Regions from separate parts of the Ensifer sp. NM-2 genome, predicted to be linked through region 2. Evidence: riboswitches for the same ligand, from Rfam matches in the RefSeq annotation. Region 2 holds a riboswitch; the other holds the start of a gene.
What was found. A riboswitch is a leader RNA that binds a small molecule or an ion and turns the genes downstream of it on or off. The one in region 2 is predicted to bind FMN.
Positions count from the first base shown of each region.

Region 1: another riboswitch for FMN. It lies ahead of C6558_RS07775 (6,7-dimethyl-8-ribityllumazine synthase); the one in region 2 lies ahead of C6558_RS17865 (DMT family transporter).

Region 1 covers NZ_PVZR01000003.1:86,674-101,645, forward strand. The annotation lists gene C6558_RS07750 (sugar phosphate isomerase/epimerase) at 15-953, shown strand; gene C6558_RS07755 (DeoR/GlpR family DNA-binding transcription regulator) at 1,058-1,843, shown strand; gene C6558_RS07760 (triose-phosphate isomerase) at 1,840-2,607, shown strand; gene C6558_RS07765 (RpiB/LacA/LacB family sugar-phosphate isomerase) at 2,650-3,087, shown strand; gene C6558_RS07770 (low temperature requirement protein A) at 3,445-4,722, shown strand; gene C6558_RS07775 (6,7-dimethyl-8-ribityllumazine synthase) at 4,963-5,436, opposite strand; FMN riboswitch at 5,528-5,677, opposite strand; gene C6558_RS07780 (TfoX/Sxy family protein) at 5,844-6,197, opposite strand; gene C6558_RS07785 (ABC transporter ATP-binding protein) at 6,392-7,453, opposite strand; gene C6558_RS07790 (iron ABC transporter permease) at 7,458-8,246, opposite strand; gene C6558_RS07795 (ABC transporter permease subunit) at 8,243-9,118, opposite strand; gene C6558_RS07800 (ABC transporter substrate-binding protein) at 9,401-10,504, opposite strand; gene C6558_RS07805 (MurR/RpiR family transcriptional regulator) at 10,692-11,570, opposite strand; gene C6558_RS07810 (N-formylglutamate amidohydrolase) at 11,744-12,517, shown strand; gene C6558_RS07815 (amino acid permease) at 12,629-14,176, shown strand; gene C6558_RS07820 (glutamine synthetase family protein) at 14,272-14,972, shown strand, end outside.
Region 2 covers NZ_PVZR01000008.1:149,593-164,564, reverse strand. The annotation lists gene C6558_RS17890 (AAA family ATPase) at 1-3,018, opposite strand, end outside; gene C6558_RS17885 (exonuclease SbcCD subunit D) at 3,018-4,295, opposite strand; gene C6558_RS17880 (methyl-accepting chemotaxis protein) at 4,672-6,510, shown strand; gene C6558_RS17875 (MarR family winged helix-turn-helix transcriptional regulator) at 6,694-7,167, shown strand; gene C6558_RS17870 (esterase-like activity of phytase family protein) at 7,262-9,457, opposite strand; gene C6558_RS17865 (DMT family transporter) at 9,556-10,464, opposite strand; FMN riboswitch at 10,542-10,794, opposite strand; gene hupB (DNA-binding protein HupB) at 10,917-11,192, opposite strand; gene lon (endopeptidase La) at 11,415-13,835, opposite strand; gene clpX (ATP-dependent Clp protease ATP-binding subunit ClpX) at 14,214-14,972, opposite strand, start outside.

The DNA of each region.
Region 1 (14,972 bases), on a different contig from region 2:
TCAGGAGTACGGTCTTGGCTTTCACGCTGTCGCTCAACACCAATCCGCTGGTCAATCGTTTTGCCGAGCCTGATGATCTGATCGAGACAATCGGGGAGCAGATCCGCATCGGCTACGTGCAGCTGACGCATGAGTTCGTCAATCCGGGCTGGCCGGCGGCAACGATCTCCAAGACCATCCGTCAGTTCAGGGCAGCGCTTAGCCGCACCGGCGTCAGGATCACCTCGGGCATGACCGGGCCCTATGGCAGGCTCAACCACTTCGGCCACCCCGACCCGGATGTGCGACGCTACTATGTCGACTGGTTCAAGACCTTTGCCGATATCTCCGCCGAGCTTGGCGCATCCGGCATGGGCACGCAGTTTGCGATCTTCACGCTGAGGGACTATGACGACCCGGCCCGGCGCGAGGAGATGATGAAGATCGCCATCGACTGCTGGCGCGACGTGGCGGAACACGGCAAGGCGGCCGGTCTTTCCTATGTGTTCTGGGAACCGATGTCGGTCGGGCGCGAGTTCGGCCACACGATCGCCGAGTGCCGCTCGCTCGACCGGCGGCTCGCCGAGGCGGAGTTGCCGCTCCCAATGAAGATGATGGTCGATATCGACCATGGCGACGTCACCTCCGACGACCCCGATGACATCGACCCCTATGCCTGGGCGGGCGCATTTCCCGAGCGCTCGCCGATCATCCACATCAAGCAGTCGTCGATGAACAAGGGCGGGCACTGGCCGTTTACCGCTGCCTACAACCGGGATGGCCGCATCACGCCGGAGAAGCTGATCGATGCGGTCAAGGCCGGCGGCGGCACCGACAACGAGATCTGCCTGGAGCTGTCCTTCCGCGAGCGGGAACCGACCGACCACAACGTTGTGGAGATGATCCGCGAATCCGTGGAGTTCTGGGAGCCCTACATCGATACCGGGTTCAACCGATCATCAAAATCACACTGAAATATCACAAAGTATCATTAGCTAGATTGAAATATAACATAAAGGTGTTATCTTCTCAGGTGTGATGTCGCGCTCTCGCGGCATCGGGATCGAGGCGGATGACGATGAAGCCGGAAGACAGGCGACAGGCGATCATGGATGTTTTGATGGAGGCCGGCACGGCGTCCGTCGAGGATCTGTCACTCCGTTTCGGCGTCAGCAAGATGACGGTGCATCGCGACCTCGACGATCTCGAACAGGCTGGCCTGTTGCGCAAGGTGCATGGCGGCGCTTCGATCCAGTCGAGCCCGCAGTTCGAAAGCGATTTCCGCTACCGCGAGAAGATTGCCGCCGCCGAGAAGAACCGCATTGCCGAATATGCGGCGAGCCTGATCGAGCCGGGGCAGAGCATCCTCATCGACGACAGTTCGACGGCCGGCGCGATTGCCGGCTGCATCAGGGACATCAGGCCGCTGACCGTCATCACCAACAACCTCGGCGTCATCACCGGTCTGTCCGGTGCGCCCGGCATCAACGTCATCGCGCTCGGCGGCCAGTACAGCAAGAAGTTCAACGGCTTTTTCGGCATCGTCACCGAAGAGGCGCTGCGCTCGCTGCGCGTCGATATCGCCTTCCTCTCCAGCTCCGCAGTCGCGGGAACGGCAGCCTTCCACCAGGACCAGGAGGTCGTGCAGGCCAAGCGGCTGATGGTGAAGTCGGCGGCGCGCAAATATCTCATGGTCGATCACGACAAGTTCGGGCGTTCCGCCCTGCATTTCCTGACAGGGCTCGACGCCTTCGATGCGGTGCTGACCGGCGCCGAGGTGGCGGATGAGCATGCCGCGACGCTCCGCGAGGCCGGAATCCCCCTGGTGACGGTCGACAATCGAAAAGCATCGGAGAAAGCATGAACAAGCCGCAGCTCTGGGTGGGCACAAGCTGGAAGATGAACAAGACGCTGGCGGAGGCCATGGTCTTTGCCGAGAGGCTGGCCGCAGCGGACGGAGCGCGCGACGAGCGCATCCAGCGTTTCGTCATTCCACCCTTTACCGCCGTCAGACAGGTCAAGGAACGGCTCGTGCAAACGGGCGTCAAGGTCGGTGCGCAGAACATGCATTGGGACGACGCCGGCGCCTGGACCGGCGAGGTTTCGCCGGTGATGCTGAGGGACTGCAACCTCGATGTGGTCGAGCTTGGCCATAGCGAACGGCGCGAGCACTTCGGCGAGACCGACCGTACCGTGGGCCTGAAGACGGCAGCGGCGGTGCGCCACGGCCTGGTGCCGCTGATCTGCATTGGCGAGACGCTCGCCGAGCGCGAGGCGGGCGAGGCGGATGCCGTCCTGAAGCGGCAGGTTGAAGGCGCGCTGGAACTGCTGGAAGGCGACGCGCGCAAGGCGACGATCCTGCTCGCCTACGAGCCGGTCTGGGCCATCGGCGTCAACGGCATTCCGGCAACATCAGACTATGCCGACGAGCGCCATAAGCGGATCGCCGACGTGGCGCAAGGCGCGCTCGGCGTGCGCGTTCCCGTCCTCTACGGCGGCAGCGTCAATCCCGGCAATTGCGAAGAACTGATCACCCAGGGGCACATCGACGGCCTGTTCATCGGCCGCTCCGCCTGGGACGTCAATGGCTATCTCGACATTCTGCAGCGCGTCTCGAAGGCGATCTGAGCCCTCGTACCCCGCAGATCAACAAGACGGAAAGGAACAATCATGAAGATCGCAATCGGAGCAGACAGCGCCGGCAAGCCCTTGCTCGACGTCATCGCCGCCCATCTCAAGGGCAAGGCCGACCTCGAAGTCAGCGACCTCAGCCAGTCCGGTTTCTACGCCGACCTGTCGCAGAAGCTGGCGCAGACCATCGTCGATGGCGACAACGAGCGCGGCATCCTGTTCTGCGGCACCGGTATCGGCGTCTGCATCTCGGCCAACAAGGTGCCGGGCATCCGCGCCGCGCTGACCCACGACACCTATTCCGCTGAGCGGGCGGCAAAGTCGAACAACGCACAGATCATCACCATGGGCGCGCGCGTCATCGGGCCGGAGCTGGCGAAGTCGATCGTTGATACCTGGCTCGCCTCCGAATTCGACGCGAACGGCCCGTCGGCCGGCAATGTCGACGCGATCGATCGTCTCGACGCGGCGAAGTAAGCGAGCCAACTGCTAGAGCGTTTCCGGTTTAAACGGAGCCACAGACCCGCTCTATCTCTTTGTTTTTACGCATTTCCTGGCGGAAAGCCGATTCGCACTTTTCCTGGAAATGCTCTAATACCGCAATGCACGTTGATCCTCCCTCGCGCATCGCGGCGAGACGCCCGGCAGAGATGCCGGGCGTCTTTTCCTGATTTGCCACTGCCTAATTCGTTTCAGCGTCGTTTGCGCGTCATGTTTGAGGCGCGGCGCTGTCGGGTGTTTTGGCAGACCGCCGGGGCACTGCCGGCTTGACGAAGCTTCTGTAAATATTTGAACATGCTTGCATATCGTCACGTCAGCGAGGAATGCCGCCCCATGCCCGACGCCCCAACGACACCGCCGCATGCCGGAAGCCACCGCCTGGCGCGCATGAGCGGCCGCGACACGCACGAACACCACCGCACAGCCACGACGCTCGAGCTTCTGTTCGACCTGACCTTCGTCATCGCCTTCAGCCTTGCGGCATCGCAGCTTGCGCATCTGATGGCCGAAGGACATTTCAAGGCGGGGCTGATCGGCTTCTTCTTCGCCAGCTTCGCCATCTGCTGGGCCTGGATCAATTTCACCTGGTTTGCTTCCGCCTATGACACCGACGACTGGGTGTTCCGGTGCGTGACCATGGTGCAGATGGTCGGCGTGCTGATCCTGGCGATCGGCCTTCCCGCCATGTTCCGCTCGGTCGACGAGGGTGCCCATCTCGACAATGGCGTGATGGTGCTCGGATACGTCGTCATGCGGGTGGCGATGATCTTCCAGTGGCTGCGCGCCGCCGGCCAAGATCCGGCACGACGGCAGGCCTGCATGACCTATGTGGTAGCGATCACGGTTGCGCAACTCGGCTGGGTCGTGCAGATCTTCGTCGACTTCTCGATCGTTGTCACCTTCGCCATGGTCGTGGCGCTCACCGTCATCGAGATGCTCGGGCCCTATATCGCCGAGACGCGGCATGGCGGCACGCCCTGGCATGCCCACCATATTGCGGAACGCTACGGCCTTCTGGCAATCATCGCGCTCGGAGAAGGCGTCGTCGGCACGGTCGCCTCGATCACGGCGGTGGTGGATGGGGAGGGCTGGAACCTCGACGTGGCGCTCGTCTGCCTTGCGGGCACCGGGCTTACCTTCGGCATGTGGTGGATCTATTTCCTGTTGCCGAGTGCCGAGGTCCTGCACGTGCACCGCAGACGCTCCTTCGTCTGGGGCTATGGTCACATGTTCATTTTCGCCGCGATCGTTGCGACCGGTGCGGGCCTGCATGTCGCCGCCTATTACATCGAGCACAAGGCGCATATCGGGTCGCTTGCGACCGTGTTGACGGTGGCGGTCCCGGTCGCGGCCTATATCGCTCTGGTCTACGGCATGTATGCCTATCTGCTGCGGCAGTCGGAACCGCTTCATGCCTGGCTGCTCGCCGGCACGATGCTGCTGCTTGCGGCGTCGATCGCGGCCGCGATGGCGGGCGTCGACATGGCGATCTGCCTGATCATTCTGATGTTTGCGCCGTTCGTGACCGTCGTCGGTTTCGAGGCGGTCGGTCATCGCCACCGGATGGCGGCGCTGGAACGGTGCCTTGATGAGGCAGAGCCGGTGCATTGAACGCCGGGAATTGGCTATTCGAAACAGCGGTTTGCCGGCTGTTGCTGGCGGCTTGATTCAGGTGGTTCAGAGGTTGATTCAAGCAGGCGCCGCGAAGCGGCTCGATGGTTGCGCATCGGAGCGCTGAGCGAGCCTTGCCCCTCACCCTAGCCTTCTCCCCGCAGGCGGGGAGAAGGTGGCCGGCAGGCCGGATGAGGGGTGGCGGCCGGATACGGCGCGGGCTTGCGGCCCGCCAGCAGATCAGGCGTTGAGCAGCGCCAGCTTGGCGCGGGCGTCGAGGATCTGGGCGCAGGCATTGGCGGCTTCTTCGCCCTTGGCGACGAAGTGTTCGCGGAAGAAGGCGATCAGCGGCGCGCTTTCCTGGAAATTGTGCGGCGTCAGCACGGCCGACAGCACCGGCACGTCGGTATCGAGCTGGACGCGCATCATACCGTCGAGCACCGTGCCAGCGACGAAGTCATGGCGGTAGATGCCGCCATCGACGACGAAGGCGGTGCCGAGGATCGCGGCGTAACGGCCGGTCCTGGCAAGCTTCTGCGCGTGCAGCGGGATTTCCAGCGCGCCTGGCACGTCGAAGATCTCGACGTCGGCGGCACTGCCGCCGAACTTCGTCCATTGGGCGACGAAGGCATCGACACAGCGGTCGACGATGTCGGCGTGCCAGCGGGCACGGACAATCGCAATCTTGGCGGTGGGGTGGGAAAGAATAGTCATGGTCTCAAGCCTTCCAGGGTTTGGCGTTTCCAATTTTCCCGTCGGGCGAACATGCACGCGCGCGAAACCCCGGTGTGGGGTCCACGTTCCTGCTTGCTCTCTTCCATCCGGACTGTGACCGTCGGCTCCGGAATCTGACCGGATCTGCTGACCTCCGAAGTAGACCTCCGAAGCGCTCGCGGGCTTCGATCTTTCGATCGCTACCGCCGGTGGGGAGTTTCACCCCGCCCTGAGAACAAGAGCGACTATATAGATCGGCCGTGCCTGGTCAAACGCATGACGCGACGAAAATCCGGGAAATCGCGACAGATTTTTTCCGTGCCGTATCGCTCCCGGACAAATCTGTTCCCGTCGGGAGCCGCCGTAGTCTGACCTCGGCCGCGTGCCGCGTCGCCGCCACGAGACATTTATCTGCGGACGCGACGCGGGGCTTCGTCTTCGGCGGCGATCGCGCGTGCGGACCAATGGAGCAGCGCCTGCCTGTCATCAAGGCAAGTGACCGGTGCTTCGTAGTAGCGGTGCACGACCACCGGTTTGCCGCCCTTGTTGTAGGTGAACGGCTGACATCCTTCGCTGAGAAGCGCATCTCTCAGGGGCTGATCAACCCTGAAATAGAGGCGATCCTTGATGCTGATGGCGAACTGGCGATCAGCGACAAGATAGGCCCAACCGCCGAAGAAGCGGCCTATGTCAACGGGACCGATATCCGCGAGTTCTTCGTGGATATGGGTGACGAACGCACTCGGCTGCGCTTTAGTCATGGCGGCCGCCGGTGCAAAATGCGCTGTTTTTCATTCGACGGTTCAGGCAATCTCTCCACGGCATGTGCAAGGCAGCTACTGCATGTTTCCTTAAATCCTATTCGATTTAGGGATAAAAACATGCAGCACTTCAAAGCGCTACAGCGACCTTTGCGCGTAACAAGACGCACGCGCTGTAGGGGGACGCTGGAGATCTACTCGCGGATGACGAGCAGGTCCTTGGCGGCAAAGCGGAGCGTGACGTTCGAGCCGAAGGCCGGCGGCGTCAGGCCGGGGTCGTTGAACATGTCGAAGGAGATGACGTCGCCGCCGATGCGCAGCTTGGTGCGGATGACCGAGCCGAGGAAGCTGGTCGAAACCACCTCGCCGGTCAGCGCGGTGTCGCCCCTGGCGCTGTCGGCGATCGAGCCTGCCTCCGGGCGCAGCGCCAGCGAAATGTTGTCGCCACCCTTCATGCCGGCGATCGGCTCCTTCAGCGACACCTGCTGGTTGCCGATGGTGACAGCACCGGCGGCCGGGTCGGCGACCTTGGCTTCGATGATGTTGAGCGTGCCGACGAAGGAGGCGACGAATCGGGTCGCAGGGGTGTTGTAGATCTCGAACGGCGTGCCGATCTGGTCGGCTCGCCCGGAATTCATGACGACGATGCGGTCGGAGATCGACAGGGCTTCTTCCTGGTCATGGGTGACGAAGACAGTGGTGATGCCGAGCTGCTGCTGGATCTGGCGGATTTCCTCGCGCAGCGACACGCGGATCTTGGCGTCGAGCGCCGACAGCGGCTCGTCGAGCAGCAGCACCTGCGGCTTGACGGCGAGGGCGCGCGCGAGCGCCACGCGCTGCTGCTGGCCGCCGGAAAGCTGGTAGGGGAAGCGGTCGGCCAGGTGCTCGAGCTTGATCAGGCTCAGCATCTGCTTGACGCGTGTATCGATCTCCGACTTCTGCGCCCCGGCGACTTTCAGGCCGAAGGCGACGTTGTCGTTGACGTTCATGTTGGGAAACAGCGCATAGGCCTGGAACACCATGCCGATGTTGCGCTGGTTGGGCTTCAGCGTTCCCTGGTCCTTGCTGTCGATGGTGATCGTGCCGCCCGACGGCGTCTCGAAGCCGGCGATCATGCGCAGGATCGTCGTCTTGCCGCAGCCTGACGGGCCTAGGAACGAAACGAACTCGCCCTTGTCGATGACCATGTTGAAGTTGTGCACGACCTGAACCGGGCCGAAGGACTTCTGGATATTGTTCAGTGTCAGGAATGCCATGTGATCAAGCCTTGGCCGGAGCGGATTTCTGGATGCGGGAAACGAGCTGGATCAGACCCATGCTGAGCCAGGTGATGGCGAATGCGATGACCGCGAGCGCCGAAGGCTCATAGGCCTTGTTGGCGCCGACGAGCTGCAGGTACGGACCGAAGGCCGGGCGGTTGAGCAGCGCGGCCATGGTGAATTCGCCCATGACGATCGCAAAGGTGATGAAGGCGCCGGAGAGCACGCCACTCATGACGTTGGGGAAGATGCAGCGAAACAGGATCGTCGGCCATTTGGCGCCGAGGCTTTCGGCGGCTTCCGTCAGCGTGCGGACGTCGATCGCCCGCATCGCGGTATCGACCGCCCGGTACATGTAGGGCAGGGACAGCGTCATGTAGGAGAACATCAACAGCGCATTGGTGCCGGAGATCGAGCCGGTCAGCGGGATCCACGACGAGGAGTTGTAGAGGCGCAGATAGCCGAAGACGATGACGATCGCCGGGATGACCAGCGGCAGAAGGGTGATGAATTCGATGATCGGGCGCACCTGCGGCAGGCGAAGGCGGACCCAATAGGCGGTCGGCACCACCAGCAGCATGCCGAAGACGATGGTCAACACGGCCATCATCATCGAATAGCCGAAGGTCTCGCGGAACTGCAGGTCGGAGAAGACCGAGCGATAGGCGTCGAACGAGTATTCGCCGCGGCGCATGCGCAGCGAGAATTCCAGCGTGCCCAGCAGCGGGATGATGAAGTAGCTTGCACCGATGGCGATGGCGATCCAGGCGCCGAGACGTTGTGCTTTCATTTCTGCCACCGTTCGGCGCGCATACGCAGCCAGATATAGAGAACGTTCGAGATGCCGGTGATGACGATCATGCCGAGCGCCAGCGCATAGCCGAGGTTCGGATTGTGCAGCACGTCGCCGCGGATCTGCGCATAGAGCAGGATCGGCACGATGTTGAGCGAGGACCCGGTCAAGGCATAGGCCGTGGCGATCGCGCCGAAGGCGTTGGCAAACAGCAGGAGCGTGGTGCCGAGCAGGCTCGGCCACAGGATCGGCAGCGCCACCATGCGCCAGTACTGCCAGGTCGAGGCGCCAAGGATTTCAGAGGCTTCGCGCCATTCTTTCTTCAGACCATCGAGCGCCGGCGTCAGGATCAGCACCATCAGCGGGATCTGGAAATACATGTAGGTGATGGTCAATCCGAAAAACGACAGCAGGTTGAAGCCGGTCGAATAGAGATTGAAGCCGAACCATTCGCGCAGGAAGACGGTGACGAGGCCGGTGCGCCCGAGGGTCGCGAGGAAGGCGAAGGCGAGCGGCACGCCGGCGAAGTTCGAGGCGACGCCCGAAAAGGTCAGGAGGCCCGAGCGGATCCAGGTCGGCACGCCGCCGAGCACGATTGCCCAGGCGAGGAAGAAGCCGATCAGCGCGCCGCCGATCGAGGACGCGATCGAGATCCGGATCGAGATCCAGTAGGCGCTGAGGATCGAGGGCGTGAACAGATCGCCGATGTTCTTGAAGGTAAAGCTGCCATCGGGCGTCAGGAACGCGCCGGTGACGAGATAAAGCGTCGGGATGATCAGGAACAGCAGCGCGAAAAGCATGAAGGGAGCAATGCCGAGCCAGTCGATGACGGCTCGCTTGCTGATCAAGGTCGGTGAAGCGGTGCTCATATAGGCTTTCTGTCCCGAGGCTTGCAGTGACCTTTGCGCGTCCGCATGAACGCACAAAGATCGCCTTAGCGCTTTGATTTGCTGCAAAATTCCTTAGATCGATACCGAGCTAAGGAATTGTGCACGAGATTAAACCATGTCGCGCAAAAGCGTGTTGCGGTTTGCGACAACGACATGCGCAAAAACAAGACCTTAAAGCGCAGCAAGCGAATCCTGGTGATCGTGACGCGCTTTAGGGAAACCTCCCCGCGCCGAGGCGCGGAGAGGCGGAAGTCATGGATATTACTGCACGTTTGCGCCGACGACGCTATCCCACTTGGTGGTAATCGCTTCCTTGCCCTTGGCCTGCTCTTCGAGCGTCGGGAAGACAGCCTTTTCGTAGGCTGCTGCCGGCGGCAGCTTGTCGAGCAGTTCCTGCGGGATCTTGCCGTTCTTGGCGAGGTCGTTGAAGCGGATCGGGTGGCAATAGCCCTTCAGCCAGCCGAGCTGACCTTCGTCGGAATAAAGATACTCCATCCACAGCTTTGCCGCGTTCGGGTGCGGCGCGTAGGCCGAGATCGCCTGGACGTAGACGCCGGCGACGACGCCCGAAGCCGGAACGACGACTTCAACCGGCGGGTTGCCGTTGAGGCTGTCGCGCCAGGAAAGGCCGTTGTAGTCCCAGGCGATCACGACCGGGGTCGAGCCCTGCGCGAGCGAGGCGGACTTGCCGATAACCGGAACGAAGTTGCCGGCCTTGTTGACTTCGGCGAAGAAGCCGAGGCCCGTTTCACCAGCCTTGACGGCATCGGTTTCGCCAGCGGCGAGGCCGGCGGCGTAGACGGCCTGAACCGCCTGGTTGGAGGCGCGCGGGTCGCCGGCCATGGCGACCGAGTTGGCGTAGTCCGACTTCTTCAGGTCGGCCCAGTCCTTCGGCACGTCCTTGACGATGTCGGTGTTCACCACGAAGGAGAGAACGCCGTAGTAGTCGCCGTACCAGTAACCTTCGGCGTCCTTGGCCGAATCCGGGATCGAATCCCAAGTGGAGACCTTGTAGGGCTGGATCAGGCCTTCGGCCTTGGCCGACGGACCGAAGGAGAGACCGACGTCGATGACGTCAGGCGCCTGCGGGCCGGTGTTGCCCTTGTTGGCCTTGATGGCTTCGATTTCGTCGCCCGAACCGGCATCCGGGTTCAGCTCGTTGACTTCCAGGCCATACTTGGCCTTGAAGCCTGCGATGACGTCGCCATAGCCGCACCAGTTGTGCGGAAGTGCGATGGTGGTCAGCGAGCCTTCCTTTTTGGCGGCGGCGATGAGCTCTTCGCTCGGCTCGGCAGCGGCGATGGCCGTCGTTGCCAGAAGCATGGCGGTGGAAAGCGAGAGCAGGCGTTGAGTCGTTGAAATCACTGGCGTTCTCCTTATGGGTTTTCAGTCAATTTCGGCGATGCTGTTAAAGAGATGCGATGAAACTTGTGTGACAGCGATCTGTCTGTTCGCGCCGCGCATGTCGTTGGAAGAACAATTCTTTTTTCGACACGGCGCCTTCACTGAAACACACGTGCATAAAATTCCGTGAACGTGCCGGCCACTCCTCCTAAACCGGTTTGCGAAAGATGCGGGTCGAATCGAACAATCCCTCTAGCGTCTTCATCCGGTCGCGGGTTGCGTCCCAGTTGGTGCTCTGGACGGCCTCGATCAGGGCCTCGACCAGAAACAGGATCACCACTGAACTGTCCCAGGCCGAGGGCACCTCGATCTGCGAGCGGAAGACCTTGGAGGCGGATTTTGCCACCGGCGAGCTCCAGCGATCGGTGAAGAGGACGATCTCGACGCCGCGTTCGCGCGCCGATTTCGCCAGCGTCTCCATTTCCTGCTCGTAACGGCGGATGTCGAAGAGAATCAGCACGTCGCCGTGGCGCATGTCGAGCACGTAGTGTGGCCATGCGCTGGCATTCGACGCGATTTCGGTGACACCAGGGCGGATCACCTGCAGATGGGTGAAGAGATAATCGGCAACGGCGCGGGTGATGCGGCCGCCAAGCAGATAGACGTTGCGCTTGCGGTCGGCGATAAGGGCGACCGCCTCGTCGAATTCGCGCGGCTCGATCTGCGCCAGCGTCTCGCGCATGTTGTTCATGGCGGCATCGGCAAAGCGATTGAGCGTGTGGGTGCCCGGCGCGCTTGCGGCCCAGCGGTCATGCTTGGTGATCGGGTTGGAAATCGTGGCTTCCAGCTCCTGGTGCAGCCGCGACTGGAAATCGGGAAAGCCTTTGAAACCAAGCTTTTGCACCATGCGGGCGACGGTCGGAGTCGATACGCCGGCGTTCTCGGCGACCGTGGTGATCGAACCGAGTCCCGATACGGGATAGTTGTCGAGAAGTGTCTCTGCCAACTGTCTTTCCGCGCGGGTCAGCGCGGCGAAGTGGGCGTTGATCACATCCGACACCGTCGTGGGTGTCGCCTTGCTAGTCATAGTCTCCCCTGAACTGGTCTAACGCCAGTTTGTGACAGATTAAACATCGCTGTCACAATTGGAGTCAATCGCAATTTTGAAGAGATCGTTTCAGATTTCGATTGACACTCGCTAATCTCTGAACAAATCTTTTCATTAACGAACGTCTAACGGGGCAAGAGGGGATGCCGGTGTTGACGCGACTTTTGACCGATACAGATGGCGATCCGGTTGCGATCGAGAACGCGGCCGGGAGAGGCGATATCGTTCTCGTTTGCGAACATGCGTCGCGCCGGGTGCCGGAGCGTCTCGGTTCGCTCGGCCTTTCGCCGCAGGCGCTCGAAAGCCACATTGCCTGGGACCCGGGCGCGCTCGCGGTTGCAGAGTTTCTGTCGCGCAAGCTCGACGCGGTCCTGATCTACCAGCGCTTTTCGCGCCTTGCCTATGATTGCAACCGCCCGCCGGAGGCCGACGGCGCCATGCCTGCCGTCAGCGAAGTCTATGAGGTTCCGGGCAACCGCGACATGGCGGAGGAGGAGCGCCGGGCACGGGTCGACGAGATCTACCTGCCGTTTCACGACGCCATCAGCCAGTTCGTGACCGAGCGCAAGGCCAAAGGCCGACCGCCGGTGGTCGTCACGATGCATTCGTTCACGCCCGTCTATTTCGGCAAGCCGCGTTCCGTCGAAGTGGGCATCCTGCATGATGCCGACAGCCGGCTCGCCGATCAGATGCTGACCTTCGCAACCAGGGGCAAGGTCGCCTACGATATCCGCCGCAACGAGCCTTACGGGCCGGCCGACGGCGTTACGCACAGTCTGATCGAATACGGCGTCCACAACGGGCTGCCGAATGTGATGATCGAGATCCGCAACGATCTCATTCGAAACGAGATCGGCCAGAGGGTCATGGCCGATTATCTGGAAGGGCTGCTCAGCAAAGGCGTGGCAGCGCTTTCAGCAAAATAAAGACCCTGGGGAGCGGCTTTGCCGCGGTCCTGTTCCGGCTTGCCGGGGCAGGTGGTGATGGGACCCTGCTGCAATGGGGCGGTCGGGTCTGAAGAAATCAGGGGAAGAAAAATGTCAGACTACAGTGATCTCGACAAAAAGCAGGACATGCAGGTCCTGCATTCGATGGGCTATGCCCAGGAGCTCGAGCGGCGAATGAGCCAGTTCTCGAACTTCGCGGTCTCATTCTCCATCATCTGCATTCTCTCCGGCGGCATCAACTCGCTGGCGCAGGCGACGTCGGGTGCGGGTGGGGCCGCAATCGGCATCGGCTGGCCGCTTGGCTGCTTCATTTCGCTCGTCTTTGCCGTCGCCATGGCGCAGATCAGCTCGGCCTATCCGACGGCCGGCGGCCTTTATCACTGGGGCTCGATCCTCGGCAACCGCTTCACCGGCTGGGTAACCGCCTGGTTCAACCTGCTCGGTCTCGTCACCGTTCTCGGCGCCATCAACGTCGGCACCTATTACTTCTTCATGGGCTCGTTCGGCACGCCGTATTTCGGTCTTGCGGATACGACGCTCACCCGCATCATCTTCCTTGCGGTCATCACGGGCGCTCAGGCGCTGGTAAACCACATGGGCATCGGGCTTACGGCCAAGCTCACCGACTTCTCGGGTTACCTGATCTTCGCAACGGCGATCCTGCTTGCGCTCGTGTGCCTTGCCGTCGCCGACAGCTACGACATCGCCCGCCTCTTCACCTTCTCCAACTATTCCGGCGAGACGGGTGGAAACGTATGGCCGGCGACCTCGGGCACCTGGGTGTTCCTGCTCGGCCTGTTGCTGCCGATCTACACGATCACCGGCTACGACGCCTCCGCGCACACCTCGGAAGAAACCGTAAAGGCGGCAGAATCCGTGCCGCGCGGCATGGTCTCGTCGGTGCTGTGGTCGGCGCTGTTCGGCTACATCATGCTTTGCTCCTTCGTGCTGATGCTGCCGAACATGGACGAAGCCGCCAAGCAGGGCTGGAACGTGTTCTTCTGGGCAATGGACGCGCAGGTTCACCCTGTGATCAAGGACGTGCTCTACCTCGCCATCCTCGTCAGCCAGTGGCTGTGCGGCCTGGCAACCGTCACGTCGGTCTCGCGCATGATCTTCGCCTTCTCGCGTGACGGCGGCCTGCCGGCGTCCAAGGCTCTGGCCAAGGTCAGCCCGAGCTACCGCACGCCGGTGGCTGCGATCTGGACCGGTTCGATCCTCTCCGTGCTCTTCGTCTGGGGCTCGTCGCTGGTCTCGATCGGCGAAACGCCGGTCTATACGATCGTCGTATCGTGCACCGTCATCTTCCTGTTCTTCTCCTTCGCGATCCCGATCACGCTCGGTCTGTTCGCCTGGGGTACGTCGAAGTGGGACAAGATGGGTCCGTGGAACCTGGGCGAGGGCGTGTTCAAGCTCTTCGCGGTGCTCTCGATCATCGCCATGGTGCTGATCTTCGTTCTCGGCATCCAGCCGCCAAACGACTGGGCGCTCTACATCACCGTCGGCTTCTTGGCGCTGACTGCGATCATCTGGTTCGGCCTGGAAAACCGCCGGTTCCGCGGTCCGCCGATCGGCGATGAAGTGGCTCGCCGCCAGGCGGAAATCGCCGCTGCCGAAAAGGCGGTCGGCCAAGTCTAACCAATAATAAAATGGGCGGGAGCGCATCTGCAGCTTCCGCCTTTCTTTTTGCGGCCACGGGAACGGCCGCTTGCCGAAACATGGGATGAAATTTGATGAGCTATTCGTTCGAGCAATTGAAAGAGGATGTCGCCGCCGGCCGCATCGATACGGTTCTCGCCTGCCAAGTCGACATGCAGGGCCGGCTGATGGGCAAGCGCTTCCACGCGCAGTATTTCGTCGACAGCGCCTGGCAGGAAACGCATAGCTGCAACTACCTGCTGGCGACCGACATGGAGATGGAGACCGTCTCCGGCTACAAGGCGACGAGCTGGGAGAAGGGCTATGGCGACTACACGATGAAGCCGGACCTTTCGACGCTGCGGCGCATTCCGTGGCTCGAAGGCACCGCACTCGTGCTGTGCGACATGCTCGATCATCACACCCATGCCGAAGTGCCGCATTCACCGCGCGCCATCCTGAAGAAGCAGATCGCGCGGCTGGAGGCGATGGGCCTCAAGGCGTTCATGGCGAGCGAGCTCGAATTCTTCCTGTTCGATCAGACCTATGACGACGCGCGCCAGTCCGGCTATCGCGACCTGCAGCTGGTCAGCGGCTACAACGAGGACTACCACATCTTCCAGACCACCAAGGAAGAGGATGTAATGCGGGCGATCCGCAACGGCCTGCAGGGCGCGGATATCCCGGTCGAGAATTCCAAGGGCGAGGCGTCCGCCGGCCAGGAAGAGATCAACGTGCGCTATGCCGACGCGCTGACGATGGCCGACCGGCATGCGATCATCAAGAACGGCTGCAA
Region 2 (14,972 bases):
CAGGCCGGCTCTCAGCTTGAGATAGCCGAGCGCCTTGGCCTCGATCTCCAGAAGCAGCGTGCGGCGACGCTGATCGAGTGCTGCGACAGCGTCGTCGCCGGCGATATTGGCGAGCGCCCCTTCCTTCGTCCGCATGTCGGCGTGCAATTCACTTACATCACGGTCGCTCTCTTCAAGCAGCGCCTCGACGCGAGCCAGTTCCAGCCGCACCGCTTCGTCGTCAAGCGCAGCCAGCAACGCCTCGGCGTCTTCGCTGCGGGCGACACCAAGGCGCTGCGCAAGGTCGGCCTCCGATTCGGCAATGCGCTGGCGCAGCCGTTCCTGCTCGCGGGAAGCGTCGAGCCGCAAGCCGGCTTCATCCAATGTCTCGCAGTCGAAGAAGTCGAGGACCAGACGTTTGCGGGCAATGTGAAGATCCTGCTCGGCAGCAACGCTGCGTTTCTCCTCCTCAAGGCGGGCAAGCTCCGTCAACAGCGTAGCGCGCCGATCCTCCTGCTTTTCAGCCTCTGCGGCACGCGCCTTCATGGCGGCGAAAATCGCAAGCGTATCTCCGGTGTCGGGCACACCGGCAAGATTTGCGATCGCCGCTTCAAAAGCCACTTGATCCTTGCGCATGCCGGCGACGCGGTGATCGAGATCGGCCTTGCGCTGCACCAGCTTGTCGAGATCCTGCAAGACCGCGAGCATGGGGGCGATTTGATCCGGCAGCAGCTGTTCCGGCCGACCGGCAAGCCAGGTGGTTGAGAGCAGATCGTCCCATTGCTCCCGCCAGGAGCACAGGGCGTCCTCGGCTTGCGCCAAGATCGACTTACGCTGCTCCAGCGCGTCACTGGAACGTCGGACCGCCTCGCGCGCCGCCTTGCCGGCAGAAAAAGCCGCCTGGGCCTGCCCGACAGCATTCTCGGCAAAGGCCATGAGATCGTCGAGCCGTTGCGGCAAACGCTCGGTCACACCGATCTCGGCAAGTGAATCCTTCAGAACATCGCGCGCGTCATTCTCGTCGGCCTGGGCGCGATCGAGCTCCAGCCGCGTAGAACGCTGTTGTGTGCGGACATCGAGCGCCGCGAGCCGGGACACGAGCCAGGCTTCCAGCTGCGTCAACTGCGTGACGTGAGGTAAACCGCTTGCAGAGGCTGTTGCTTTGACCGCCTGTGCAAGTGCAGACGCCTCCTCGGCGAGCGAGCATTGTTGTCGCCCAAGCTCATCAAGACGCGCCCGGCGCTCGGCGATCGACAAAGCGAGCGAGCGCATATCCGCGACCTTTGCTGCCTCGGCGAGCCGCAATGCCGTCGCATCGTCGTCGCGACCCAACGCGTCCTCAAAGATTTCCGCAGTCGTCGCATCCAACCGGACCTTGTGCCGCTCCCAGGCGTGTTGTCGCTGCTGGCGAATCTCGATGGACGCCCGGTCGTCAAGGGCGCCGCCCGAAGCAATCAGGGCCGCGAGGCGAGCTTCCTCTCCGGCCAGTTGTTCAGTTTCGCTCGCGACGCGGTCGGCAAGGCGCAGGCGCCTTTGGTCCTGCGCCGCCGTGTCGCGTCGCCAGGTCTCGATCGTGCCGGCAGCGGGCACAGTCAGGCCAAGCAGATCATCGGCGCTGCCTGAATAGGGTTTCAAAGCCGCCAGCTTGTCGGCAAGCTCTGCATCCAGGCGTTCGAGCACTTGTCGGGTGGCCTGCAGGCGCAGGGAGCAATCATCCTGCCGAACACGCCGCAAGCGCTCGACAAACGCGCTCGGATCGATGGCCGAGCTGCGTTCGGCCTGCAGCCGCGCCAGCTCGTCTGTCGCCTCCCGCTCCATCCGTTTTGCCCCATCCGCCTCCTGTCGAGCCGATGCCGCACGCTCCTGCAACGCGGAATGCCGCCGTGAGAGTTCCTGCAGGCGAGCGCCTGTGGCCGTCGGCAACAGCAGCGATGCCGGATCCTGGTCGCCGCGCTCGCCGAGCCTAACGAGGCAGGCAGAAATTTCGATATTTGTCCGCGACAGTTCGTCGATCCGTGCGGGCATGTCGCGCGCGGCTGTGACGTAACGCGCATCGAGCGCCGTCTCCTGCAGCGCGTTCAAACGTTCCACCAGGATGAGGGCCGCCTTGTCATGCGGCAGGACCTCCAGCTCTTCCTGCCGACGGCGACTTTCGTCCGCGAGTTGACGCAACCTGGTCGCAATTTCGATGTCGCGCCGTCGCAGTGCGGGCAGTTCTGCGGCCCACTCGGCCGGCGCTGGCGGCAAGGCCGGCGCCTTTGCCAGATCAATGCGCAAGCCACACAGGCGCCGGAAGAGCGGCAAGGCATCGATCTGCGCTCGCAGGCGATCGCGCTCCACTCGCAGTTCGACGCGCCGCGCCATGGCCGCGTCGTGGCGCTCGCGGGCGGCAAGAAGCGTCTTGCGCAGCGATGCATATTCACGCGCATTGACGTCCAGCCCGTTGCGCTCGACTTTCAACGCATCGAGTTCGGCCTTCAGCTCGGAAAGCTGATGCTTGCGTGCCTGGGGTCGATAGAAGGCATCCGCCTCGGCGCGCAGGATAGACAGGATCGCAGCGCTGTCCGGCAGACCTGAACTGGCGGAAAAGAGCAGGGAGCCGAGTTCGCCCTCGCTCTTCAGGATCGCCTCCCCTCCCTGCTCGATACTGTCGTCGTCGAGCGAGAACATCATGCGGTAGGTCGCGCGGTCGATCGAGCCGAGCGCGGCGGAAAACAGATTGTCCGGCAACGGCTGATCGTCGGCACCGACCAGCGTGTTGGTCTTGCGCTTTATCCGGAAGGCCTGATGGGTGCGGCCGGCCGCCTCGATCGTGCCGCCAACCCGCATCGTCTGATAGGCGTGCAGAAAGCCGTAGGAGCTGTAATGCTCGATGCCGAAGAGCAGGTCGAGGAAGCCCGAAAACAGCGTCGACTTGCCGGCCTCGTTCGGGCCGTAAACGATATGCAGGTCTGGCCTACCTGATATCGCCGGACCGAAGTCGAGGCGCCGCTCGGTAAACTTGCCGTACCGCACCAGGTCGAGTTCGCGCAGCCGCATCAGCGTGAACCCTCGCCTGCATTGCCATGAAGGTGTGCGAGCACCTCCGCAGCACCGGAGACACCGGCATCGAACGCCAGTCTTTCGACCGCCGCCTCATCCGGCGCCAGAACCTGGCGCAGGTCCGGCGGCAACTGCTGCAGCAATTCCTCGACCGCAGAGCGCACTTCCTGACGGAAACCGTGGGCCGGCAGGACATCGCTGCCGACAAGGGCCGCCAGTTCGTCGACCGGATCAGCCATAACCGCCCCCGCCTCTGCACCAGGACTGCGGCAATCGAGCTCGATTTTCTCGACCCAGCAGCCGCCGTTGCCCGCAGCCACATTGTCGATCTCGGCCCGGAGCAGATCGCCATCACGGCGCATGCGCCAGGAAAGCGGCGTCGCGCCAGTCAGTGTCAGGCGGAAGATCACATTGTCGGCAGCGGTCGTCTCGCGCGACTGCAAGAAAGCGTTCCCGACCGTATCAAGCATATCGCCCCACTCGGAAACGCCGGTGAGGTCAAGGCTGATCCGCTCGAAGGTGGCAAGGCCGATTGCCCGCTCCTCGATCGAAACCCGCCCTTCGTCGGTCACCGTCACCAACGTCACGCCCTTGCTGCCGGCTTCGTTGATGTCGCGCCCCTGCGGCATGCCCGGCATGACGACGAAAGGTTCGCTGGCATGGACCTGACGCTGATGGACATGGCCGAGCGCCCAATAGTCGAAGCCGTGCGCCTGGAGATCCGCCACGCTGCAGGGAGCATAGAGGTCATGGCCGGCAGCGCCGGCGAGGCTCGTGTGCAACATGCCGATATTGATCGCGTCGGCGACCGGTGACTGAAAGGACGGCAGCAAGCTTTCCGACGCATGGGGGTTCGCAAAGCTCACACCATGGATATAGACATCGCGGCCGCTCTCCAGCGTCTTTGCGAGGACTGCCTTGCCGCGGCCCTTGAAGACGTGTGTCGATGGCGAGAGCGTCAGCTCGTTCGTCACTTGCGATTGGGCATCGTGATTGCCGCGGATGATGAAGACCCGGATGCCGGCCTCGTCGAGCCGGCGCAGTTCGCCAGCGAGAAACAGCGCGGTGTTCATCGAGGTCTGGCTGCCATCATAAAGGTCGCCGGCGATCAGCAAGGCATCGACCTCTTCGGCAAGGCAAAGATCGACGATCCTCACAAGCGCTTGCCTGGTCGCACCGCGCACGATGTCGGCGAGCTCGGCATTTCGAAGCGCAAGGCTGCGCAGCGGGGAATCAAGATGAAGATCGGCGGTGTGAACGAAGCGGAAGGACATGGCCGACCATGGCCCGTGGGAGCAGCACCCGTCAATGCGCCGGACACCGTCATCCACGCGGATGCGCCCGTCACTCGCCGTTATTTCAGGGCAGTTAAGTAAAGCCAGCGCTCATACGTAATGACTGGAGTTTCGACTTGAAACGTTCTGCCGCAAAAGCGCGCGCCCCTATGTGCAAATATCAGATTATACTCACTTTAATCGATTAGCGCTTTTGTAAGAACTTGTTGGCTAGGTTCCGCTCGGCTGCATTTTGCGTGCGGCCAAGCACAGGAATGACTCCCTGCTTCGGCATCCGCTCCGTCATGACGATCAAGAGCCGGAACGACTTATTCATGCACAAGCTTTTACGGACGCCGTTCCTCCGGAGTTATTCATGTCGCGCCTAAAGATATCACACACCCTTATTGCCCTTTTCCTGATGGTTGGCCTCATCGTCACCGTTCTGGCCGTCGCCTCGCTTGGCGGCATCAAGATGATGAACGAGCGCAACAACGAGATTGCCACCACGTGGCTGCCGCGTGTCTCGCTCTCGCGCGCACTGGAAACCCAGCTTTCGGACACACGCATGTCGTTTGCCCGGCACCTGATCTCGCTGACCCCCTTCGAGAAGAAGGCGGCCGAGAAGGTCATCGGCGAAACCGTAGATGGCTTCAACAAGCTTTCGGACGAATACGCCGCCCTGATGGTCAACGACGCCGACAAGGCAGCACTTGAAAAGGTCAAGAGCGCCTATGAGGCCTACCTCTCGGTTTCCGCCGGCATGGTCAAGCTCTCCAACAATCTCGAGAATATGAAGGCGCAAAGCGTGTTCAAGGTCGAGATGCGCGAGAGGGAACAGCAGGTCGACCAGGCGATCAAGGAAATGCGCGCGCTCAATCTGGCCGGCGCCGACGCTGCCGTTGCTGACAGCTCCACCACGCACGACCAGATCCGTATGATCGAAATGGCTGTCATCGCGGTTGCGGCTCTCATCGTCCTCGGCGCTATTTTCTACGCAATCCGCGGCATTGCCCGTCCAATCCAGATCATCACCCGCTCGATGGCAGGTCTCGCAAATGGCGATACGGCCACCGCCATTCCCTATGGCGTGCGCAAGGACGAGATCGGCGAGATGGCGCGCGCCGTCGAGGTCTTCCGCGAGGCGGCCATCTCCAATCTTCAGCTCGAGGAAGATGCCAAGGTCCAGCGTTCGCAGGCAGAGGCCGAGCGTCACCGCGTGACCGAAGAGGCCGAGGCGGCCGCACAGCTCCGTCTGCAGGAAGCGACAGCCGGCCTTGCAACCGGTCTTCGCCGCCTGGCGGCCGGCGATCTCGCCTTCCAGCTCAACGAACCTTTCGCACCGGATTTCGAACAGCTGCGTCACGACCTCAACCAGGCCGTTGCCCAGCTGGCCGATACACTGGCTGCCGTCTCCTCCAGCTCGGGCAGCATCGACAGCGGTGCACGCGAAGTCAGCCAGAGCGCCGACGATCTGTCACGTCGCACCGAACAGCAGGCCGCGTCGCTGGAAGAAACGGCAGCCGCCCTCGACCAGATCACGGTCAATGTCGGCAGCTCGTCCAAGCGCACCAACGAAGCCCGCGCCATTGCCAGCCAGGCAAACGAAAGCGCCCACAAGTCCGGCGCCATCGTCTCCGGCGCAATCGACGCCATGGGCCGCATCGAGCATTCGTCGAGCCAAATCTCCAACATCATCGGCGTCATCGACGAAATCGCCTTCCAGACCAACCTGCTGGCGCTGAATGCCGGCGTGGAAGCAGCGCGCGCCGGTGATGCCGGCAAGGGATTTGCCGTCGTCGCCCAGGAAGTGCGCGAACTCGCACAGCGTTCGGCCAATGCCGCCAAGGAGATCAAGGACCTGATCCGCAATTCAGCGGTGGAAGTGCAGAGCGGCGTCAAACTCGTGCGTGAAACCGGCGAGGCTCTGCGCACGATCGAAGGCTTTATCGTCACGATCAACCAGCACATGGACGCGATCGCCGTTTCGGCACAGGAACAGTCCGCCGGGCTTTCCGAGGTCAACACCGCCGTCAACCAGATGGACCAGGTGACCCAGCAGAACGCCGCAATGGTCGAAGAGGCGAACGCCGCAAGCGCGACGCTGGCACAGGAGGCCGGCCGTCTTCGCGAACTGATCGCTCGCTTCACATTGGCCCAGGATTCGGGCCACGGTTACGCGCCTTGGACCGGCTCATCGCGCCGGGCAGCATAGTCCGAACGGGTGAAATTCTTGGCACTACAAGTGAAACGGCCTCCGGAAACGGAGGCCGTTTCTTGCTTGCGGAGGTCGTTACCGTGAAATTGCAGAGGTTTTAGTCGACAAATGTAGCAATTGTAACTATCAATAATGTTGCTGCCATTTGACATGGCACCTCACAATTTTCCAACGATGATCATGAAGAAGACATTCGAAGTTTCCGACAGACTGTTTGAGCTTTATCACCGCGTCCACCGGCTCGTGAACGAGTCGATGACGGAGGAAGGCGTTTCGCTGGCGCGGAGCAAATTCCTGTTCTTCCTGAGCAAGCTCGGCCCCTGTCGCTCGACGGATATCGCCTGCGCGCTGAACTTTGCGCCGCGCACCGTCACCGAAGCGATCGACGGCCTCGAGCGCGACCGATTGGTGATGCGCAAACCCGATCCCGAGGATCGCCGCGCCAAGATCGTCTCGATCACCGACACGGGACGCGTGATCCTGGAGGCAGCCGAACACCCGCGCAAACAGCTGATCGAGGAGATCTTCTCCGCGCTCGACGACAAGGAGCTCGGTCAGCTCTTCGATATCGTCGGCAAACTCGTCGACAAGACCGACGAAATTCGCAAGCGCAAGGATGAGGCCGAAGCAGCACAGATTGCGGTCGCTCGCTAGGCCCGCCCTTCCCCCAGCCTTTACAGATAGCCGAAACAGAAAGAGGCCGGGACGTCATGTCCCGGCCTCTTTCGTTTTTCTCCTGGCCCGACGATTACATCGCGTCGATGGCACCGATGGAGAAGAACAGTGTCTCGCCGGAGGAATCGTCGACGCCGTCATTGTCGGTGACGACATAGCCGTTGCCGGCGGCATCGACGGTGAAGCCTTCGACCTTGTCGACGACGTAACCCTTCAGGGCCCTCAGATCGGGAAGGAGGTCGCGAACCTCTTCCTTCTTGACGACAGGAAGCTCGCCGCCAAGGGCTGCCGGCTTCAGGTCGGCAAGGGCGACACGGTAGAGCTTCTTCAGCTTGGCTGCCTGGCCGATCAGGTTGTCTCGCTCGATGATATAGGCATAATCGCCGTGGACGGAGATTTCCGACAGGCCGACCCAGCCGCCATCCGCCTTCTCGAGCGGATAACGCACAGCACCCCATTCCTCGCTCGACGGCTTGTAGGAGACGAGCTTGACGAAGCCCTTCTCGTCGTCCTTCCATTCGCGCTGGACGGCCATCCAGAGAACCTGATCGTCGCCTTCGCCGACAACCGTTACACCCTCGAAGCCGAAGCGGCTCTCGCCTGCACGCAGAGTTTCGGGCAGGGCGATCTCCTTCTTGATCTCGCCCTTCTTGTTCACACGCAGCAGCGCGTGGCTGTAGAGCTTGTCGGCGTTGCCTTCCGAAGCGAGCCAGAAGCCCCCTTCCCCATCATTGGCGATGCCTTCGATGTCGAGCTTCTGTGCCGGGGCGCCATCGCGGGTGATCCGAAGCGTCTCGGTGATCAACGCCGGCTTCTGCGTCGCATCGATGGTGAAGATGGTCGGCTGCGATGCATAAACCGAATCGTTGACTGCGCGCAGGAAGCCCGGCTTGTCGGCAACGGCTGCGAGGCCCGACAAGGCTCCGAAGCCCACCGGCAGACCATCCTTGTCCGCCGAACGGATCTGCGGATAGGCGGCTTCACCTTCGCCACGCTCGTAGATCATCACATGCGAGCGAGCGCCGCCGTCTTCGCCGAGATCGACCTCGTTGGCGGTCGCAAGCAGATTGCGCGACGGGATCGCGACGGCACCCTCCGGCGAGATGCCCGACGGCAGCAATTGCAGCAGTTCCGGCTCGGCGCCGGTGTCCTTGTAAACGCCGACGACGGATGCACGTTCGGCAAGCACGAAGAACAGATTGTCTTCGCCGAACTTGGCAGCCTCGAGGCCTTCCGGCTCGACGCCCTTGGCCGACGAGCGCTTCTCGGGATAGTGGCCGATCGAAGCGATCTCGTGTTCGAAACTCGCACCCGATTCGAACAGGACCTTACCGGCCGTATCGAAGATGGTGAAGCCGCGCGAACCGCCCTCATAGTCACCTTCGTTGGCGACGACGATGCGATTGTCGTCGAGCCACTTGACGGCGTCAGGCTCGCGCTTGCGGCCCGGTTGCTCGTCCATGAAGGCGATGGCGCCGTCACGCTTGGCGTCGATGTCCCTAAGGTCGACCGCGCCAGCGGAGAAATGCGTCTTTACCGTCGCCGACTTGCCGTCGATGATGACGATGTGGTTGTTCTCCTGCAGCGTCAGCGCAATCTCGTCCTTGCCGTTGAAGGACACGAATTCCGGCTCCGGGTCGTCGCCTGCAACCTCGGCAAGACCGGTGAGGGTCACGTGCTTGATCGTCGCGCAATCGGCACCACCATCCTTCAGAGACAGGATCACCAGGTCGCCGGCAGGCATCTGCGGGATCTTGCCGTCGTTGACCTCTTCATCGCGCTCATTCTCGATCGCGATCGCAGCAATGGTCCGGTCCTTGTTGACCGCGACGGAGTCCGGCTGGCCGCCGAGATCGCAGGTCGACTCGACCTTCTTCGAGGCAACGTCGACGGTAGCGAGAAAGCCGGAAGGCTTGGTGAAGCTTTCGCGTGTGTTGACCGCGATCAGGGCCTTGGTACCGGCGACGGTTACCGAGGTCGGCTCGCCATCGAACGACACGATACCGGCCGCCTTCGGCGCCTTGGCGTCGGTGATATCGATAAGGCCGATGCGCTTGCCCGGGCTATCGGAATAGATCAGCGTATTGCCGTCTTCGGTGGCGGTAATGATTTCCGCGGATGTCGCGTCCTTGCGGGCATCGCCCTCCGGCAGATTGTCGGCAACGGCGAAGGACGCAATACGATTGAACACCGGTTCGGCGGCAGCCGGAAAGGCAACGGACGCAAGAAGTATGGCGGCAAGTGCCGTTCTGCATGATGAAATGGTCATGAAAAATCCCCCATGTCGAATATTCAAAACAAGGGGGTTCTGCGGGATGGCGATGACAGGCGCATGACAGTCTCGCGCCTTTGTTGTGCAGCGTTGTCTTACGCGGTCGCGCGCTCGCGTTTCATCTCGTTGCGCATGATGAAAAGCGAGGCGCCGAGGATCAGGACCGCCCCCAGCCACAGATAGCCGCTCGGCGCATAACCGAAGACGAGCCAGCCGGCGAGAACGTTGAGCGGTAGCTTGAGATCGTCGAAAGGCTGCACATACGCTGCGTCTGCGACGGTATAGGCAAGCGTCAACAGATACTGTGCCACCACGGTCAAAAGCCCCGCCAGCACCAATAGCGCAAGGATAGTTCCACTCGGCACGACAAACCCTGCCGACAGCGCCAGCACACCATTGATCGGCGTCAGAAGCACGAGCAACCAGACCGTTATCGTCTCAGGGCGCTCGATGCCTGTCAGGCTCTTGGTGATCAGCGACGCCGCCCCCCAGAGCAGCGCCGAGAAAACCGGCAGCAGCGCTGCCCAGGTGAAGCTTTCCGACCAGGGCTGCAGGATGATCGTGGCGCCGGCAAAGCCGACTGCCGCCGCTGCCCAGCGTGCCGGACCAACGCGTTCGCCCAGGAAGAGCCGCGCACCAAGAATGATGAAAAATGGCGATGTCATCACCAGCGCGATCGCCTGCCAGATCGGAACAGAAGCCAGGCCCGAAACCCAGGCCCCTACGCCGAGCGCCGCAAAGGCAACGCGAATGACGTGACGCCAGGGGTAATCGGTGCGCATGGCCGACAGGCCGGCGCGAAACAGGAACGGCAGGGAGAAGACGAGTGCAAATGCATATTGCCAGAAGGCAGTCGAGGTGGCGGAAAAGCCGAGTTGCATCGTCATCCATTGCGTGACGACATTCAGGAGAGCAAAGGCGACGCCGGCCAGTATCATCCAGGCCGCACCGGCCATGGCACGGGAGGTGAAAAGTGCTTGGGTCGTCTCGCTCATGTCCTTCATCCGCAAACAGGGACCTACACAAATCAGGACACATGAGCGCAGGATGCGACGACGGACCGCCCGCCCGTCGCACCCACGATCATTCTCTTTCATCCGGACTGTGACCGTCGGCTCCGGAATCGCACCGGATCTGCTAACCTTCCGACACGACAGCGCCTGAAGTGCTCGCGGGCTTGGGCCTGCTGCATAATTCCTTAAATCCAATCCGATTTAAGGAGAAAATTATGCAGCAGCTTTCAAGTGTCACAGCGTCCGTTGCGCGTCATATTTGACGCGCGGCGCTGAGCCCTTACCGCCGGTGGGGAGTTTCACCCCACCCTGAGAACAGGGCTGAGCCGTAGACCAAAGACCGCGCTGCTGCAAGGGCAGCCGAAACGCAAAAGGGTCCGGCGTGAACCGAACCCTTCAAGACTTGGACGGCCGGCCTCGTATCCGGCCGTCAAGCAAACCTATCAGCCGTTAACGGCATCCTTCAGGCCCTTGCCGGCCGTGAACTTCGGAACGTTGCGTGCCGGGATGTCAACTTCAGCGCCCGTGGACGGGTTGCGGCCCTTGGAGGCTTCGCGACGCGAAACGGAGAAGTTGCCGAAACCGACGAGGCGAATGTCGCCACCGTCCTTAAGTTCAGCCTGGATGGTCTCGAAAACTGCATCAACTGCGGAAGATGCGTCGGTCTTGGAAAGTCCGGCCTTCTCAGCAACGGCAGACACGAGCTCATTTTTGTTCATGTTTCCACCCCTTTCAAAATGGTTCGAAACGACTGTGTTTTTAAGCCGCGGCGGCTTGCGCATCGCCCGCGTCTTGCCATTCCCAATTGCGCCTAATCCCTTGGAATGCAAGGCTTGCAGCATGCTTTTACAACAAAAAAGACCGGCCAGAGGCCGGTCTTCCTTGTTTTTCTGCCAAATGGGCCTGACGGGAACACAATTGCACCCGCCCGGTCCTGTCAATCAGTGGGCGATGGAAGCGCCCGCTTCGTCCTGCGAATCAACCGCGGCGACGGTTGCCGGCTCATTTGCCGGGTCCCATTCGATCGGCTCCGGGACGCGGACCAGAGCGTGCTCGAGCACTTCACCCATCCGCGAAACGGGGATGATCTCCAGCACGTTCTTCACGTTGTCCGGGATCTCGGCGAGATCCTTGGCGTTTTCCTCGGGGATCAGCACCTTCTTGATGCCGCCGCGAACGGCCGCCAGCAGTTTTTCCTTCAGTCCTCCGATCGGCAGCACGCGGCCGCGAAGGGTGATCTCACCCGTCATCGCCACGTCCTTGGAGATCGGAATACCGGTCATGACAGAGACGATCGCTGTTGCCATGGCAACACCGGCCGACGGGCCATCCTTGGGCGTCGCGCCTTCCGGCAAGTGCACGTGGATGTCGCGCTTGTCGAACAGCGGCGGCTCAATGCCGAAGTCGATCGCCCGCGAGCGGACATAGGATGCCGCCGCCGAAATCGATTCCTTCATCACGTCGCGCAGGTTGCCGGTGACGGTCATGCGGCCCTTGCCGGGCATCATGACGCCTTCGATCGTCAGCAGTTCGCCGCCGACCTCGGTCCAGGCAAGACCTGTGACCACACCGACCTGATCGTCGCGTTCGGCTTCGCCGTGACGATAACGCGGTACGCCAAGGTAGTCCTGGATGTTGCCGGCAGTGACTGCCACTGCCTTGGCCTTGCCCTTGATGATCTCGGTTACCGCCTTGCGGGCGAGCTTCATCAGTTCGCGCTCGAAGTTACGAACGCCGGCTTCGCGTGTGTAGGTCTGGATGATCGCCATCAGCGCACCGTCGGTGACCGAAAACTCTTTCGGCTGCAGCGCGTGATCGCGGATCGCCTTCGGCAGCAGGTGCCGCTTGGCGATTTCCAGCTTTTCCTCTTCGGTGTAGCCGGCAATACGGATCACTTCCATGCGGTCCATCAGCGGCGCCGGAATGTTCAGCGTGTTCGCCGTGGTGATGAACATCACGTTGGACAGATCGTATTCGACTTCAAGGTAGTGATCCATGAAGGTCGAGTTCTGTTCTGGATCCAGCACCTCCAGCAGAGCCGAGGACGGGTCGCCACGGAAGTCCTGGCCCATCTTGTCGATCTCGTCGAACAGGAAGAGCGGGTTGGACTTCTTCGCCTTCTTCATCGACTGGACGACCTTGCCGGGCATCGAGCCAATGTAGGTGCGGCGGTGACCGCGGATTTCGGCTTCGTCACGAACGCCACCCAGCGCCATGCGCACGTATTCGCGGCCGGTCGCCTTGGCGATCGACTTGGCAAGCGAAGTCTTGCCGACGCCCGGAGGGCCGACGAGGCACAGGATCGGGCCTTTGATCTTCGTCGAACGGGCCTGGACGGCGAGATATTCGACGATGCGCTCCTTGACCTTGTCGAGGCCGAAGTGATCGACGTTGAGCACTTCCTCGGCATGGTTCAGATCGGTCTTGATCTTGGACTTCTTGCCCCACGGCATGCCAAGCAGCCAATCCAGATAGTTGCGCACGACGGTTGCTTCCGCCGACATCGGGCTCATCTGGCGCAGCTTCTTCAGCTCGGCGTCGGCCTTTTCGCGCGCTTCCTTGGAAAGCTTGGTCTTGGCGATGCGCTCTTCGATTTCGGCCATCTCGTCGCGGCCGTCTTCACCGTCGCCGAGTTCCTTCTGGATCGCCTTCATCTGTTCGTTGAGGTAGTACTCGCGTTGGGTCTTCTCCATCTGGCGCTTGACGCGCGAACGGATACGCTTTTCCACCTGCAGGACGGAGATCTCACCTTCCATGAAGCCGAGCGCCTTTTCCAGGCGCATCTTCACGCTGGTGGTTTCCAGCATTTCCTGCTTTTCGACGATCTTGATCGATAGATGCGATGCGACGGTGTCGGCAAGCTTCGAATAATCTTCGATCTGGCTCGCGACGCCGACGACTTCCGGAGAAATCTTCTTGTTGAGTTTCACGTAGCTTTCGAATTCGGAGACGACCGAGCGGCTGAGCGCCTCGATCTCGACCGGATCTTCTTCCGGCTCGTCGAGCGCCTGTGCGGACGCTTCGTAGAATTCTTCGCGCGGCGTGTAGCTGTCGATCTTGGCGCGCGTGCGCCCTTCGACCAGCACCTTGACGGTGCCGTCGGGCAGCTTCAGGAGCTGCAGGACATTGGCAATCGTGCCCACCTGGTAGATCGCCGAGGCTTCCGGATCGTCGTCCGTCGCGTTGATCTGGGTGGCAAGCATGATCTGCTTGTCGGTCCCCATGACTTCTTCAAGCGCACGGATGGACTTTTCACGGCCGACAAAGAGCGGCACGATCATGTGCGGGAAGACTACAATGTCGCGAAGCGGCAAGACCGGATAGGTCGCGCTTTCAGTCGCCGGAGACGTTTTGCTCGTCATGTCATTTCCTTTCCGTCCCGATTTCGGGCCCGTTCCCGGGAGCCACAGCGGCACTCCCGGTTGTCATATTTTCCACATGAAAGTGGAGTGCTAGAGAGTCCTTTTCAAGGCTCGCCGCAACATCCACCATCAGTGGCCGGGTCCTTCTGACTACGCTTTATTGCTGTTGCGTACCTTGCGACGGAAAACGAGGCTTCAAGGATATGCAACGGCCGAGGCCCTCTACTGAATCGTCACATCATTGCGTTGTTAAGACACTTTAGCAACAACCGAATTGTTAAATCGTCCCCCGCGCAAGCCATCTCAACAACTAAGTGCAAGGCCATGAAAAAGCCCGCACGAGGCGGGCTTTTTCAGGTCCGATCTGTGGGCCTGCGATCAGGCCGAAACGTTCGCCTTCTCTTCCGAGCGCTCGGAATAGATGTAGAGCGGCCGCGCCGCACCCTTCACCACCTCGTCGGAGATCACGACTTCGCGAACGCCTTCGAGCGTCGGCAGCTCGAACATCGTGTCGAGCAGGATCTTTTCCATGATCGAGCGCAGGCCACGGGCGCCGGTCTTGCGCACGATGGCGCGACGGGCGATCTCGCGCAGCGCGTCCTCGTGGAAGGTCAGTTCGACGTCCTCCATCTCGAACAGCCGCTGGTACTGCTTGATCAGAGCGTTCTTCGGCTCGGACAGGATCTGGATCAGCGCGTCCTCATCGAGGTCTTCGAGCGTTGCCAGAACCGGCAGACGGCCGATGAATTCCGGGATCAGGCCGAACTTAACCAGATCTTCCGGCTCGAGTTCGCGCAGAACTTCGCCGACGCGGCGATCTTCCGGCGAGCGAACCGTCGCGCCGAAACCGATCGACGTCTTCTCGCCACGGGCGGAGATGATCTTATCGAGGCCGGCGAAGGCGCCGCCGCAGATGAACAGGATATTGGTGGTATCCACCTGCAGGAATTCCTGCTGAGGATGCTTGCGGCCACCCTGAGGCGGCACCGAAGCAACAGTGCCTTCCATGATCTTCAAGAGCGCCTGCTGCACGCCCTCACCGGAAACGTCACGGGTGATCGACGGGTTGTCGGATTTGCGCGAGATCTTGTCGACTTCGTCAATGTAGACGATGCCGCGCTGGGCGCGCTCGACATT